Tistrella mobilis: one gene and its partner. Each later gene encodes a partner of the first gene's protein in a complex. Links are inferred from orthologs where the notes say so. Each region holds a gene or a part of one and is shown in the gene's direction. Other genes may lie near its edges.

The links.
Region 2: the proteins of accC (region 1) and accD are in contact, whole or in part, in a solved structure (PDB 8UXZ), measured with the Escherichia coli proteins. The link is inferred for Tistrella mobilis from one-to-one orthologs.

What each region holds. Positions count from the first base shown.
Region 1 is NZ_CP121017.1:3,306,696-3,314,691, forward strand. What follows is about bases 97-2,941. They hold accC (acetyl-CoA carboxylase biotin carboxylase subunit), read left to right. Parts: upstream 97-769; coding sequence 770-2,113; downstream 2,114-2,941. Other genes in these bases: aroQ (type II 3-dehydroquinate dehydratase), read left to right, coding at 97-281; accB (acetyl-CoA carboxylase biotin carboxyl carrier protein), read left to right, coding at 274-756; P7L68_RS20545 (DSD1 family PLP-dependent enzyme), read left to right, coding at 2,230-2,941. Outside these bases: more of aroQ, read left to right, coding at 1-96; more of P7L68_RS20545, read left to right, coding at 2,942-3,360; P7L68_RS20550 (glycoside hydrolase family 55 protein), read left to right, coding at 3,486-5,027; P7L68_RS20555 (YcjX family protein), read left to right, coding at 5,149-6,600; P7L68_RS20560 (TIGR01620 family protein), read left to right, coding at 6,597-7,664; aat (leucyl/phenylalanyl-tRNA--protein transferase), read left to right, coding at 7,777-7,996. UniProt on the Escherichia coli protein: This protein is a component of the acetyl coenzyme A carboxylase complex; first, biotin carboxylase catalyzes the carboxylation of the carrier protein and then the transcarboxylase transfers the carboxyl group to form malonyl-CoA.
Region 2 is NZ_CP121017.1:4,578,855-4,582,510, forward strand. What follows is about bases 718-3,656. They hold accD (acetyl-CoA carboxylase, carboxyltransferase subunit beta), read left to right. Parts: upstream 718-1,646; coding sequence 1,647-2,666; downstream 2,667-3,656. Other genes in these bases: trpB (tryptophan synthase subunit beta), read left to right, coding at 718-723; trpA (tryptophan synthase subunit alpha), read left to right, coding at 729-1,592; P7L68_RS26280 (folylpolyglutamate synthase/dihydrofolate synthase family protein), read left to right, coding at 2,725-3,656. Also shown: more of trpB, read left to right, coding at 1-717.

The sequences.
Region 1 (7,996 bases):
CCTCTGCGGCAGGGATCGTGATCAATCCCGCCGCCTACACCCATACCTCGGTCGCCCTGCTCGACGCGCTCACCGCGACGGCACTGCCGGTGATCGAGGTGCATTTGTCGAATATCCATCGTCGCGAAACGTTCCGGCACCATTCCTATGTGTCCCGGACGGCGGTCGGCGTGATCTGCGGCCTGGGGGCTGCGGGTTATGCGCTGGCGATCGAGGCGATGGCCGGGCTGATCCCAGGGGGGCAGGCCCGCGCGGCCACGAAGGACCAATCGCATGTCTGACACCAAGGCTCGTGCCGTCGATACCGGCCTGATCCGCGAACTGGCGCTGCTGCTCGACGAGACCGGCCTGACCGAGATCGAGGTCGGCGCGGGCGAGGGTCGCATCCGCATCGCCCGCCAGGCACCGGCGCAGATGACGGCCCCGCAGATGCTGTTCCAGGCGCCCGCCGCCGCCGCACCCGCGGCGGCACCGGCCGCCGCGGCACCTGCGGCACCGGCCGCCGCCGACCCCGCAGGCCATCCGGGCGCCGTGCCCTCGCCGATGGTCGGCACCGTCTATCTGGCCCCGGAGCCGGGTGCGCCGGCCTTCGTCGCCGAAGGCCAGACCGTGCGCGAGGGCCAGACCCTGCTGATCATCGAAGCCATGAAGGTGATGAACCACATCCGCGCCCCGCGGAGCGGCACCGTCAGCCGGCTTCTGGTGCAGAACGGCCAGCCGGTCGAGTTCGGCGAGCCGCTTGCGATCATCGAGTGACGCGGGAGCGATCATGTTCGAGAAGGTGCTGATCGCCAATCGCGGCGAAATCGCATTGCGCGTCCATCGCGCCTGCCAGGAGATGGGCATCCGCACCGTTGCGGTCCATTCCACCGCCGATGCCGATGCCATGCATGTCCGTCTCGCCGACGAGAGCGTGTGCATCGGCCCGGCCCCCGCGCGCAATTCCTATCTGAACATCCCGGCGATCATCGCCGCCGCCGAGATCACCGGCGCCGAGGCGGTTCATCCGGGTTACGGCTTCCTGTCCGAGAACGCCCAGTTCGCCGAGATCGTCGAGGCACATGGCCTGACCTTCATCGGCCCCACCCCGGAACACATCCGGCTGATGGGCGACAAGATCGAGGCCAAGCGCGCCGCGAAAGAGCTGGGCCTGCCGCTGGTGCCCGGCACCGACGGGCCGGTGACCGACGAGGCCGAGGCGATGAAGATCGCCCGCGAGATCGGTTTTCCGGTGCTGGTCAAGGCCGCCGCCGGCGGCGGTGGCCGCGGCATGAAGGTGGCCGAAAGCGCCGAGGGCCTGCGCGAGGCGCTGCAGACCGCCCGCGCCGAAGCCAAGGCCGCCTTCGGATCGGATGCGGTCTATCTTGAGAAGTATCTCGCCAATCCGCGCCATATCGAGATCCAGATCCTCTGCGACACCTTCGGGACCGTGGTGCATCTGGGCGAGCGCGACTGCTCTCTGCAGCGCCGCCATCAGAAGGTGCTGGAAGAGGCGCCCTCGCCGGCGATCGATGCGGCAGACCGCGCCCGCATGGGCGAGATCGTCGCCAATGCCATGCGCAAGCTGGGCTATCGCGGCGTCGGCACGGTGGAGTTCCTCTACGAGAACGGCGAGTTCTACTTCATCGAGATGAACACCCGCCTGCAGGTGGAGCATCCGATCACCGAGGCGATCACCGGCATCGACCTGGTCCGCGAGCAGATCCGGGTGGCCGCCGGCCAGCCGCTGGGCTTCACCCAGGAAGACGTGCGCATTCAGGGCCACGCCATCGAGTGCCGGATCAACGCCGAGAACTCCGAGACCTTCGCCCCCTCGCCGGGGCTGGTCGACACCTATCACGCCCCCGGCGGGCTGGGTGTGCGCGTGGACAGCGGCCTCTATCAGGGCTATCGTATCCCGCCCTATTACGACAGCCTGATCGCCAAGCTGGTGGTCCATGGCCGCAACCGCAACGAGTGCATCATGCGGCTGCGCCGGGCGCTGGAGGAATATGTCGTGGGCGGCATCGACACCACCCTGCCCCTGCATCAGCGTATCGCCCGCCATCCGGATTTCGTCGACGGCGTCTACGACATCCGCTGGCTGGAGGCCCTGGTCGCCAATCGCGGCTGACCCGGGACCATCATGCATCAAGGGGCGGGCGGGCCGGAGGCGTTTCCGGCCCGCCCGTCTGCGTTTAACCCATGCCCCCCTTCTCGCGGAGCCCCCCCTTCTCGTGGAGCCCTGTCATGGCCGGTCTCTCCCCTGATCTGCAGACCCCCTGCCTTGTGGTCGACGAGGCGAAGATGACCGCGAATCTCGACCGGATGGCCCGGCGGATCGCCGGGCTCGGCGTGGGCTTCAGGCCGCATCTGAAGACCGCCAAATCGGTGGAGATCGCCCGGCGGATGCTGCCCGACACAGGCGGACCGGCCACCGTCTCCACCCTTCGCGAGGCCGAGGTCTTCGCGGCGGCGGGCGTGCGCGACATCCTTTATGCGGTCGGCATCACGCCCGCAAAGCTCGGCCGGGTGCAGGCGCTGAGGGCCCGAGGCTGCGATCTGGCGGTGATCCTGGATTCCGTGGAGCAGGCGCAGGCGATCGTGGCGGCCGGAGCCGGCCCGATCCCGGCGCTGATCGAAATCGACTGCGACGGCAAGCGCGCAGGGCTCGCCCCCGATGCCGCAGAGATCATCGACATCGGCCGGATCCTGCAGGAGGGCGGCGCGGAACTCCGCGGGGTGATGACCCATGCCGGCGGCAGCTACGACGTCTCGGGACATGAGGCCCATGCGGCCTTCGCCGAACGCGAGCGCCAGGCGGTGGTAACGGCGGCAGACCGGCTGCGCGCCGCCGGCCTGCCCTGCCCGGTGGTCAGCGTCGGCTCCACCCCCACGGCGCTCGCCGCCCGTGATCTTGCGGGCGTGACCGAGCTCCGCGCCGGGGTCTATGTCTTCTTCGACCTGGTGATGGCGGGCATCGGCGTCTGCGCGGTGGACGAGATCGCGCTCTCGGTCGCCACCACCGTGATCGGCCACCGCCCCGACCGGGGCTGGACCCTGGTCGATGCCGGCTGGATGGCGCTGTCGCGCGATCGCGGCACGGCCGGCCAGGCGATCGATCAGGGCTATGGGCTGGTGGCGGATGCCACGGGCCGCGTGATCCCGGATCTGATCGTCACCGGCGCCAATCAGGAACACGGCATCCTGGCCCTGCGCCCGGGCAGCACGGCCACGCCGCCGGACCTGCCGGTCGGCACGGTGCTGCGCATCCTGCCCAACCATGCCTGCGCCACCGCCGCACAATTCGACGCTTATCATGTCATCCCGGCGGATACTGGCGCCGCCCCGGCGATCTGGCCGCGTTTCGGCGGCTGGTGACCGGGATGCGGCCGCATGTGGCCGCAACCGGTGACGCGACATCATAAACCAGACCGCCCAGACTTCCCCGGTCAGCCCCGCCCGCCAGCCCGGCGGCGCGGCGCACCATACCGGGGATCATCAAGATGCCGATCTTTACCGCCTGCCTTATCTGCGTGACGGATTTCGGGGCCGTCGGCGACGACGTGACCGACGACACCGCCGCCATCCAGGCCGCCATGGACCATGCCGCCAGCCTGCCCACCGGCGGCTCGGTGCTGTTTCCGGCCGGCTATTACCGCATTTCGGCGCCGCTCATTCAGGACAGCCGGGTCTTCCTGACCTCGGGCGGCGGCCTGTGGGACGTGGTGATCCGCCCCACCACCGGCTTCACCGGCTCGGCGCTGATCAAGACCCGCGGCTTCGACACCTACAATGCCGGCGACTATTCCATCGTTCGCGACACCGGCATTCCCTATGGCTACGGCGTCTGGGGCCTGGCGCTGGACGGCATGCAGGCCGTCAGCCGCTGCTATGAAGGCTACGGCAAGTTCCGGTACATGAAGATCACCTGTACCGATGCCGTCGACGACTGCTTCTTCCATGCCTGCGGCAAAAGCACGGGCATCGAGACCACGCCGGTCGACGGGGTGATGCGCGACCTCTGGGAAGGCGTGCTCGACATCGACACCGCCCGCAGCGGCCGCTATGGCGTGCACTTCATGGGCCCCCACGACGCCCATATCATCCGCTCGGTGAACGTGCTGCATGGCGACTGGCACTTCTTCATCGACTATGACGACAACCGTGACGGCGGCTGCCGCATCGGCCGCGTGCACACCTATGGCGGCAGCGGGGGCGGCGTCCGCTTCAGGTCTTCGGTTCAGGGCGATCACGTGATCGCCGAGAACGGCGTCCTGATCGAGGGCTATACCGAAACCCTGCTCAACATCATCCAGACCCGCAACTCGTCCTCGCCCGCCTGCGTGCAGATCGCCGGCCCCTGCGACATCGGCATGATCCGCGCCAACTGCAATATGGGCGACGTCTATCCGGCGGCGAATGGTGTGGAGGTTTCGGCCTCGCGGGTGAAGATCGGCCAGATGCGCGTTCTCGGCGCCAGCGGCGGCGGGGCCGGCACCGGCCTGGCGATCGCCAGCACCGCTTCGGACTTCTGGGTCGGCAAGGCCGATATCCGCGCCTTCGGCGCCGTCGGCGGCAAGGGTCTGTCGATCGACGGTGCGGACAATGTCCGGATCAACGGGCGCATCTCGTCGTGTGAGACCAACGCCTCGTTCGCCCCGGCCGGCGATGACTGCCATGTGGAGCTGGACAGTTATGTCGTGACCGGCCAGCAGCACTATTCCGGCAGCCTCGGCGCCCGCTCGAAACTGCTGATCAACGGTTTCGGCGCCAGCTTCCTTGCCAAGGAGGCCGTTGCCTCCGGCACGATCTCCACCGCCGCGACCGGTCCGGTGGTCGGCTACGTGACCTTCCCGCGGCCGCTCAGCTACACGCCCGGCCCGTCGCAGGTGAATGTCATGCTCACCACACGCTCGGACAATGCGGTGACTGCCCGTGTCGAGCGTATCGCCGCCATCTCCGCCACCAGCGTTCAGGTCGTCTTCACGGTGACCAATGCGGTTGCAGGGTCCACCTATGATTATGAACTGCGGGTCGCACCCTGACACACCGAAGGATGACACGGCGATGATTCGCCGCATCATGTTGACCCGGCGTCTCCGGCTCCCGATCTGAAAGGGCGACGCGGTCGGCCGCGTTACCGTTCAACGACCGGGACCGCTGCTTTTGTCCGCCTCTCCCTTCGATCGCCTGGGCCTGGAAGCCCGCCGTCTTGCCCGCCGCCTCACCCCCGAGGCGCTGGCAGAAGAGGCGGCGTCTCTGCTCGACCGGCCGCTCCGGCTGGGGGTGACCGGTCTTGCCCGGTCGGGCAAGACCGTGTTCACCACCGCGGTTGCCCGCGCCCTGCTCTTCCCCGACCGCCTGCCCTTTCTGCAGGCCCGCGCCGACGGCCGGCTGATCGGCGCCGAGCTGCGCCGGCCCGGCGATCCCGAGATCCCGCGTTTCGCCTATGAAACCCATCTGGCGCGCCTGGCCGGCAGCGATGGCGAGGCGCCGGGCTGGCCCGCCTCCACCCGCATGCTCTCGCAATTGCGCATGGGGCTGCGCTGGAAACCGGCCGGTCTGGTCGACCGGCGGATCCGGCCGGTGCGCGAGCTGACGCTCGACATCATCGACTATCCGGGCGAATGGCTGCTGGACCTGGCCCTCATCGAGCGCAGCTTCGCCGACTGGTCGGCCGAGGCGCTGGCCATGCTGCGCCAGGGCAGGCGGGCAGAGCTGGCCCGCCCCTTCCTCGCCCGGCTGGAAATGCTGGATCCGGCCGCCCCGGCCGATGACGTCACCCTCGCCGAGCTGGGGCAGGGCTGGAGCGCGCATCTGATCGCCTGCCGCGCAGCGGGGCTTGCGGTCTCGCGCCTCGGCCCCGGCCGTTTTCTGGTGCCGGGCGATCTGGAAGGCGCGCCGGTGCTGGCCTTCTCCCCCCTGCCGGAGCCCAAGGGGCGCGCACCCTCGGGCAGTTTGTATGCCGTGGCGGCGGAGCGTTTCGACCAGTATCGCAAGCGCATCGTCGGCCGCTTCTTCCGCGAACATTTCGCCCGGCTGGACCGCCAGGTGGTGCTGGTCGACCTGCCCGGCGCGCTCAGCGCCGGGGCCGACGCCGTGGACGATCTGAAGCTCGCCCTGACCGAAAGCCTGGGCGCCTTCCGCTATGGCCGCGGCCACGGCATGATCGGCCGGCTGCTGTCGGGGGTGCGCATCGACCGGGTGCTGTTCGCCGCCACCAAGGCCGACCAGGTGCCCGCCGCCCAGCATGCGCGGCTGGATGCGCTGATGCAGTCGCTGGTGGCCGATGCCGCCCGCGCGATCCGCTTCGAAGGCGCCGAGACCCGCACGCTGGCCATCGCCGCGGTCAAGGCGGCGGAAAGCGTGTTCGCCGAGCATGACGGCCGCAATCTCGCCTGCGTGCGCGGCCGCATCGCCGGCCGCGAGCGGCCATCGGTGGTCTATCCGGGCGAACTGCCGGCCGATCCGGCCGAGGCGCTGGCCCGCGCGGCCGAAGGCGGTTTCGACTTCCCGCCCTTCCTGCCGCCCGAGGGCCTGGTCCGCGACGGCCACGGCATGGCCCATATCCGCCTGGATCAGGCACTGGATCATCTGATCGGAGACCGGCTCGGATGACCGACCGCCCGCGTGTTTTCGACGAACCGGCCACGACGCCGCCCCGCCCGACCGCAACCGGCCGGCCCGGGACGGCACGCCCCATGGAACTGCCGGACACGGCCGCCCTGACCGCACGGCCGGCGGAGGAAGAGACGCTGCCCGTCGCCCTGGCCGGTCGCGGGCTGATGCCGGATCTGGCGCCTGGGGCCGCGATGCGCCGCACCGGCCGCCGGCTGCTCTGGGGCGGGCTCGGCGGCCTGGCGGTGGCCCTGATCGGCTTCGAGACCTGGGACCTCGCCACCCGCGCCTTCGCCCATGCCGACTGGCTGGGCTGGATGGTCACCGGGCTGGGCGTCGCCACACTCGGCGGGCTCGGCATTCTGGGCGGCGCCGAAATCGCGGCGCTCCGGCGGCTCGCCCGGGTCGACGGGCTGCGGGACGAGGCCGGGCGACTGGCGGCACCGGCAGCCGTCCACGACCCGGCCGCGGCAGCCAACGCCGCCGCACTCGCTGCACGGGTGGCCGCGCTCTACGAGACGCGGCCCGGCCTCGCCGCCGCCCGGGCGGATTTCACCGCCCAGCTGACCGATGCCCATGATGCCGCCGAGGCGCTGGCCCTGACCGAACGCCTGCTGCTGGCCCCGATCGATGCCGAGGCGCGCCGGCTGGTGCTGCTTGCCGCCCGCGACACGGCGCTGGCAACCGCCGCCAGCCCGGCCGCCCTGCTGGATGCCGCGGTGGTGCTGTGGCGCAATGCCCGGCTGGTGCGCGAGGTGGCGGCGCTCTACGGCGTGCGCCCGGGGCGGATCGCCAGCCTGAGGATCGTGCGCCGCAGCCTGGGGGCGGCCGCGGTCGCGGGCATTGGCGAGGCCGGCCAGGATACCGCCGTCGACGCGCTGGGCGGCGGGCTCGCCGCCGCGGTTTCCGCCCGGCTGGGCCAGGGCGTGGTCAACGGCCTGGTCGCCGCCCGCATCGGGCTGGGCGCCATGGAAGCCTGCCGCCCCCTGCCCTTCCGGGCGGTGAAGCGGCCGCGCACCACCGATCTGCGCCGCGACATGCTGCGGATGCTGGCGGGCAGCTGACCGCCCCCCTGCAATCGGGGCGGCAGGGTGCAGGTTGAGCATGGGGTGCAGGTTGAGCGGGGAGGCCTGCCACCCCACATCTGGAGCAGCTTCCTCCCCAGGGACATCCGGCATGCATCTGACGCCCGACCTGCTGCTGCGCGCCTATGTCTGCGGCATCTTCCCGATGGCCGAGTCGGGCGACACTCCCGAACTCTACTGGGTCGACCCCGACCGGCGCGGGGTGCTGCCGCTGGACGGCTTCCACCTGCCGCGCAAGCTGCGCAAGACCATCCGCCGCGCGCCCTTCACCGTGACGATCGATGCCGATTTCGACGGCGTGATGCGCGGCT
Region 2 (3,656 bases), 1.3 Mb from region 1 along the record:
GAGGTGCGCGGCGTGTCGTCCGGCACCGCGACCCTCAAGGATGCGATGAACGAAGCCCTGCGGGACTGGGTGTCGAATGTCGACGACACCTTCTACTGCATCGGCACCGCCGCCGGTCCGCACCCCTATCCGATGATGGTCCGCGACTTCCAGTCGATCATCGGTGAAGAGACGAAGGTCCAGGTGCTGGAGCGTGAAGGCCGCCTGCCCGACATGCTGGTCGCCTGCATCGGCGGCGGCTCCAACGCCATCGGCCTGTTCCATCCCTTCCTCGACGAAGAGGGCGTGCGGATGATCGGTGTCGAGGCGGCGGGACACGGCATCGAGACCGGCGAGCATGCCGCCTCGCTGGCCGGCGGCCGTCCGGGTGTGCTGCACGGCAACCGCACCTATCTGCTGCAGGATGCCGACGGGCAGATCCTGAACGCCCATTCGATCTCGGCCGGCCTGGACTATCCCGGCATCGGCCCCGAACATTCCTGGCTGCGCGATATCGGCCGGGTGGAATATGAGTCGGTCACCGACCGCGAGGCGCTTGACGCCTTCCAGCTCTGCGCCCGCCTTGAAGGCATTCTGCCGGCGCTGGAGCCCGCCCATGCGGTGGCGCAGGTGGTCAAGACGGCCCCCACCCTGCCCCGCGACGCCATTCTGGTGATGAACATGTGCGGCCGCGGCGACAAGGATGTCTTCACCGTCGCCGAAGCCTTGGGAGTGGACCTGTGAGCGCCATGGCTGAGACCATCGACCGTTCCGCCGTGCCGGGCGGCACTGCCCGTATCGATCGCCGTTTCGCGGCGCTGAAGGCCGAGGGCCGGGCCGGGTTGATCACCTTCGTGACTGCTGGCGACCCTGACCTCGAAACCGGCGCCCGGGTACTGGCCGCGCTGGCTGAGGCCGGTGCCGACGTGATCGAACTGGGCGTGCCCTTCACCGACCCGATGGCCGACGGCCCGGCGATCCAGCGGGCAGGGCTGCGTGCCCTCGCCGCCGGGGTCACCATGATCAGGGTGCTGGACATGGTCCGCGCCTTCCGCGCGACCAACACCGACACCCCCATCATTCTGATGGGCTATTACAACCCGATCTACGCCTATGGCGCCGAACGCTTCGCCGCCGATGCAATCGCGGCCGGCGTCGACGGGCTGATCGTGGTCGACCTGCCGGCCGAGGAAGAGGAGGAGCTGGTCCGCTTCACCGATCCCGCAGGTCTCGCCCTGGTCCGCCTGGTCGCGCCCACCACCTCGGTGGAGCGTCTGCCCTCGGTGGTCGGCCGGGCGAGCGGTTTCCTCTACTACGTCTCGATCACCGGCATCACCGGTACCGCCTCGGCGGATATCTCCAGGGTGGCGCCCTCGGTCGCCCGGATTCGCGCGGCGAGCGAATTGCCGGTGGCGATCGGTTTCGGTATAAAGACTCCCGAACAGGCAGCCGCCTTCGCGGCGATCGGTGATGCCGTCGTGGTCGGCTCGGCGATCGTGCAGGAGGTCGAACAGGCGGTGGCCGACGGCGCGCCCGAAACCGCGCCGGATCGGGTCCGCGATCTGGTCAGCCGGCTGGCAGGCGGTGTGCAGAGCGCTGCCGCCCGCGCCTGACGGCGACGTCGTGACCCGCCCCGCCCCAGGCATCCGAACGGAGACCCCAACCGCATGAGCTGGCTGTCGAACTTCGTCCGTCCGAAGATCCAGGCCCTGGTCCGCAAGCCCGACGCGACGCCGGACAATCTCTGGCACAAATGCCCGTCCTGCGAGCAGATGATCTTCCATCGTGATCTGGTGGAAAATCTGCATGTCTGCACCAATTGCGGCCATCACATGCGCCTGCCGGCGAAACAGCGGCTTGCCATGCTGTTCGACGACGGCGCCTATGACCGGATCGATACGCCTAAAGTGACGGCCGATCCGCTGCGCTTCCGCGACCGCAAGCGCTATACCGACCGTCTGCGCGAAGCCCAGGCCAAAACCGACGAAACCGATGCCATCCAGGTGGGCGAGGGCCGCATCGGCGGCGTGCCGGCCGTGGTTGCGGTGTTCGATTTCGATTTCCTGGGCGGCTCCATGGGCATGGGCGTAGGCGAAGGCCTGGTCAAGGCCGCCGCCGTCGCCGTGCAGAAGAAACGCCCGCTGATCGTCTTCCCCGCCTCGGGCGGTGCCCGCATGCAGGAAGGCGCGCTGTCGCTGATGCAGATGGCCCGCACCACGGTCGCCGTCGACCGGGTGAAGGAAGCCGGCCTGCCCTATGTCGTGGTCTTCACCGACCCGACCACCGGCGGCGTCACCGCGTCCTTCGCCATGATCGGCGACATCCACATCTCCGAACCCGGCGCCCTGATCGGCTTTGCCGGTCAGCGGGTGATCGAGACCACCATTCGCGAGGCCCTGCCCGAGGGCTTCCAGCGCGCCGAGTATCTGATGGAACACGGCATGCTCGACATGGTGGTACCGCGCAAGGCGCTGAAGGAGACGCTGGCCCGGACGCTGAAGCTGCTGCTGAAGCTGCCGCCGGCGGCCGCCCCCAAGCCCGGCTCGGCGATCGCCGGGCCGGTGACCAACACGGTCACCCCGCCGCGCAAGCCTGCCGGCAATGCCGCCACGAAAGCCGCCGAGGCGACACCGCGTACCGAGCCCGCCCTGGGTACGGCTGCGACCGACGAGCCGCGCAAGGCCTGATACTGCGCCCGGGCCCCGAAGGCCCGGGTACCATCCGACGTGAAGGGGCTGCCGGCCCATGGATGACAGCGCCACCATCCTCGACCGGCTGGGCCGGCTGCATTCGACCGAAATCGATCTCGGCTTCGACCGGATCCTGCGCCTGCTCGCCGAGCTGGGCAATCCGCAGGACCGGTTGCCGCCGGTGATCCACCTGGCCGGCACCAATGGCAAAGGCTCGGTGGTGGCTTATCTCTCGGCCATCGCCCGCGCCGCCGGGCTCTGCGCCCATGCCTATACCTCACCGCATCTGGTCCGCTTCCACGAACGCATCGCCCTCGGCGGCCGGCCGATCGCCGAACCGGTGCTGGCCCGGCTCCTGGCCCGGATCGAAGAGGTCAATGCCGGCCGGCCGATCACTTTTTTCGAGATCACCACCGCCGCCGCCTTCCTGGCCTTCGCCGAGACCCCGGCCGATCTGGTCATCCTGGAAACCGGGCTCGGCGGACGGCTGGATGCGACCAACCTCGTCGCCCGGCCTGCCGCGGTCGGCATCACCCGTATCGCGCTCGACCATATGGAATTCCTGGGTGATACCCCGGCGCTGATCGCGGCCGAAAAGGCGGCGATCATCAAGCAGGGCTGCCCCGCCGCCACCGTCGCGCAGATGTCCGATGCGGCAGCGGTGATCCGTGCAGCCGCGCTGCGCATGCAGGCACCCTTTACGGAGGGGGGGCGCGACTGGCAGGCGGCACTGGAGGCGGACCGCCTGGTGATCAGCGGCGGACCTGCCGACGGCATCTGGCCACTGCCGGCCCTGATCGGCGACCACCAGGCCTGGAATGCCGGTCTCGCCCTCACCCTCGCCCGACTTGCCGCCGCAGACATACCGGCGCTGGCGCCGCTCGGTCATGCCGCCGCCCTGGCCGAGGGGCTCCGCACCGTCCGCCACCCGGGGCGGTTGCAGCCGGTGACGGCGGAGATTGCCCGGGCGCTGCCGGTGCTCGATCC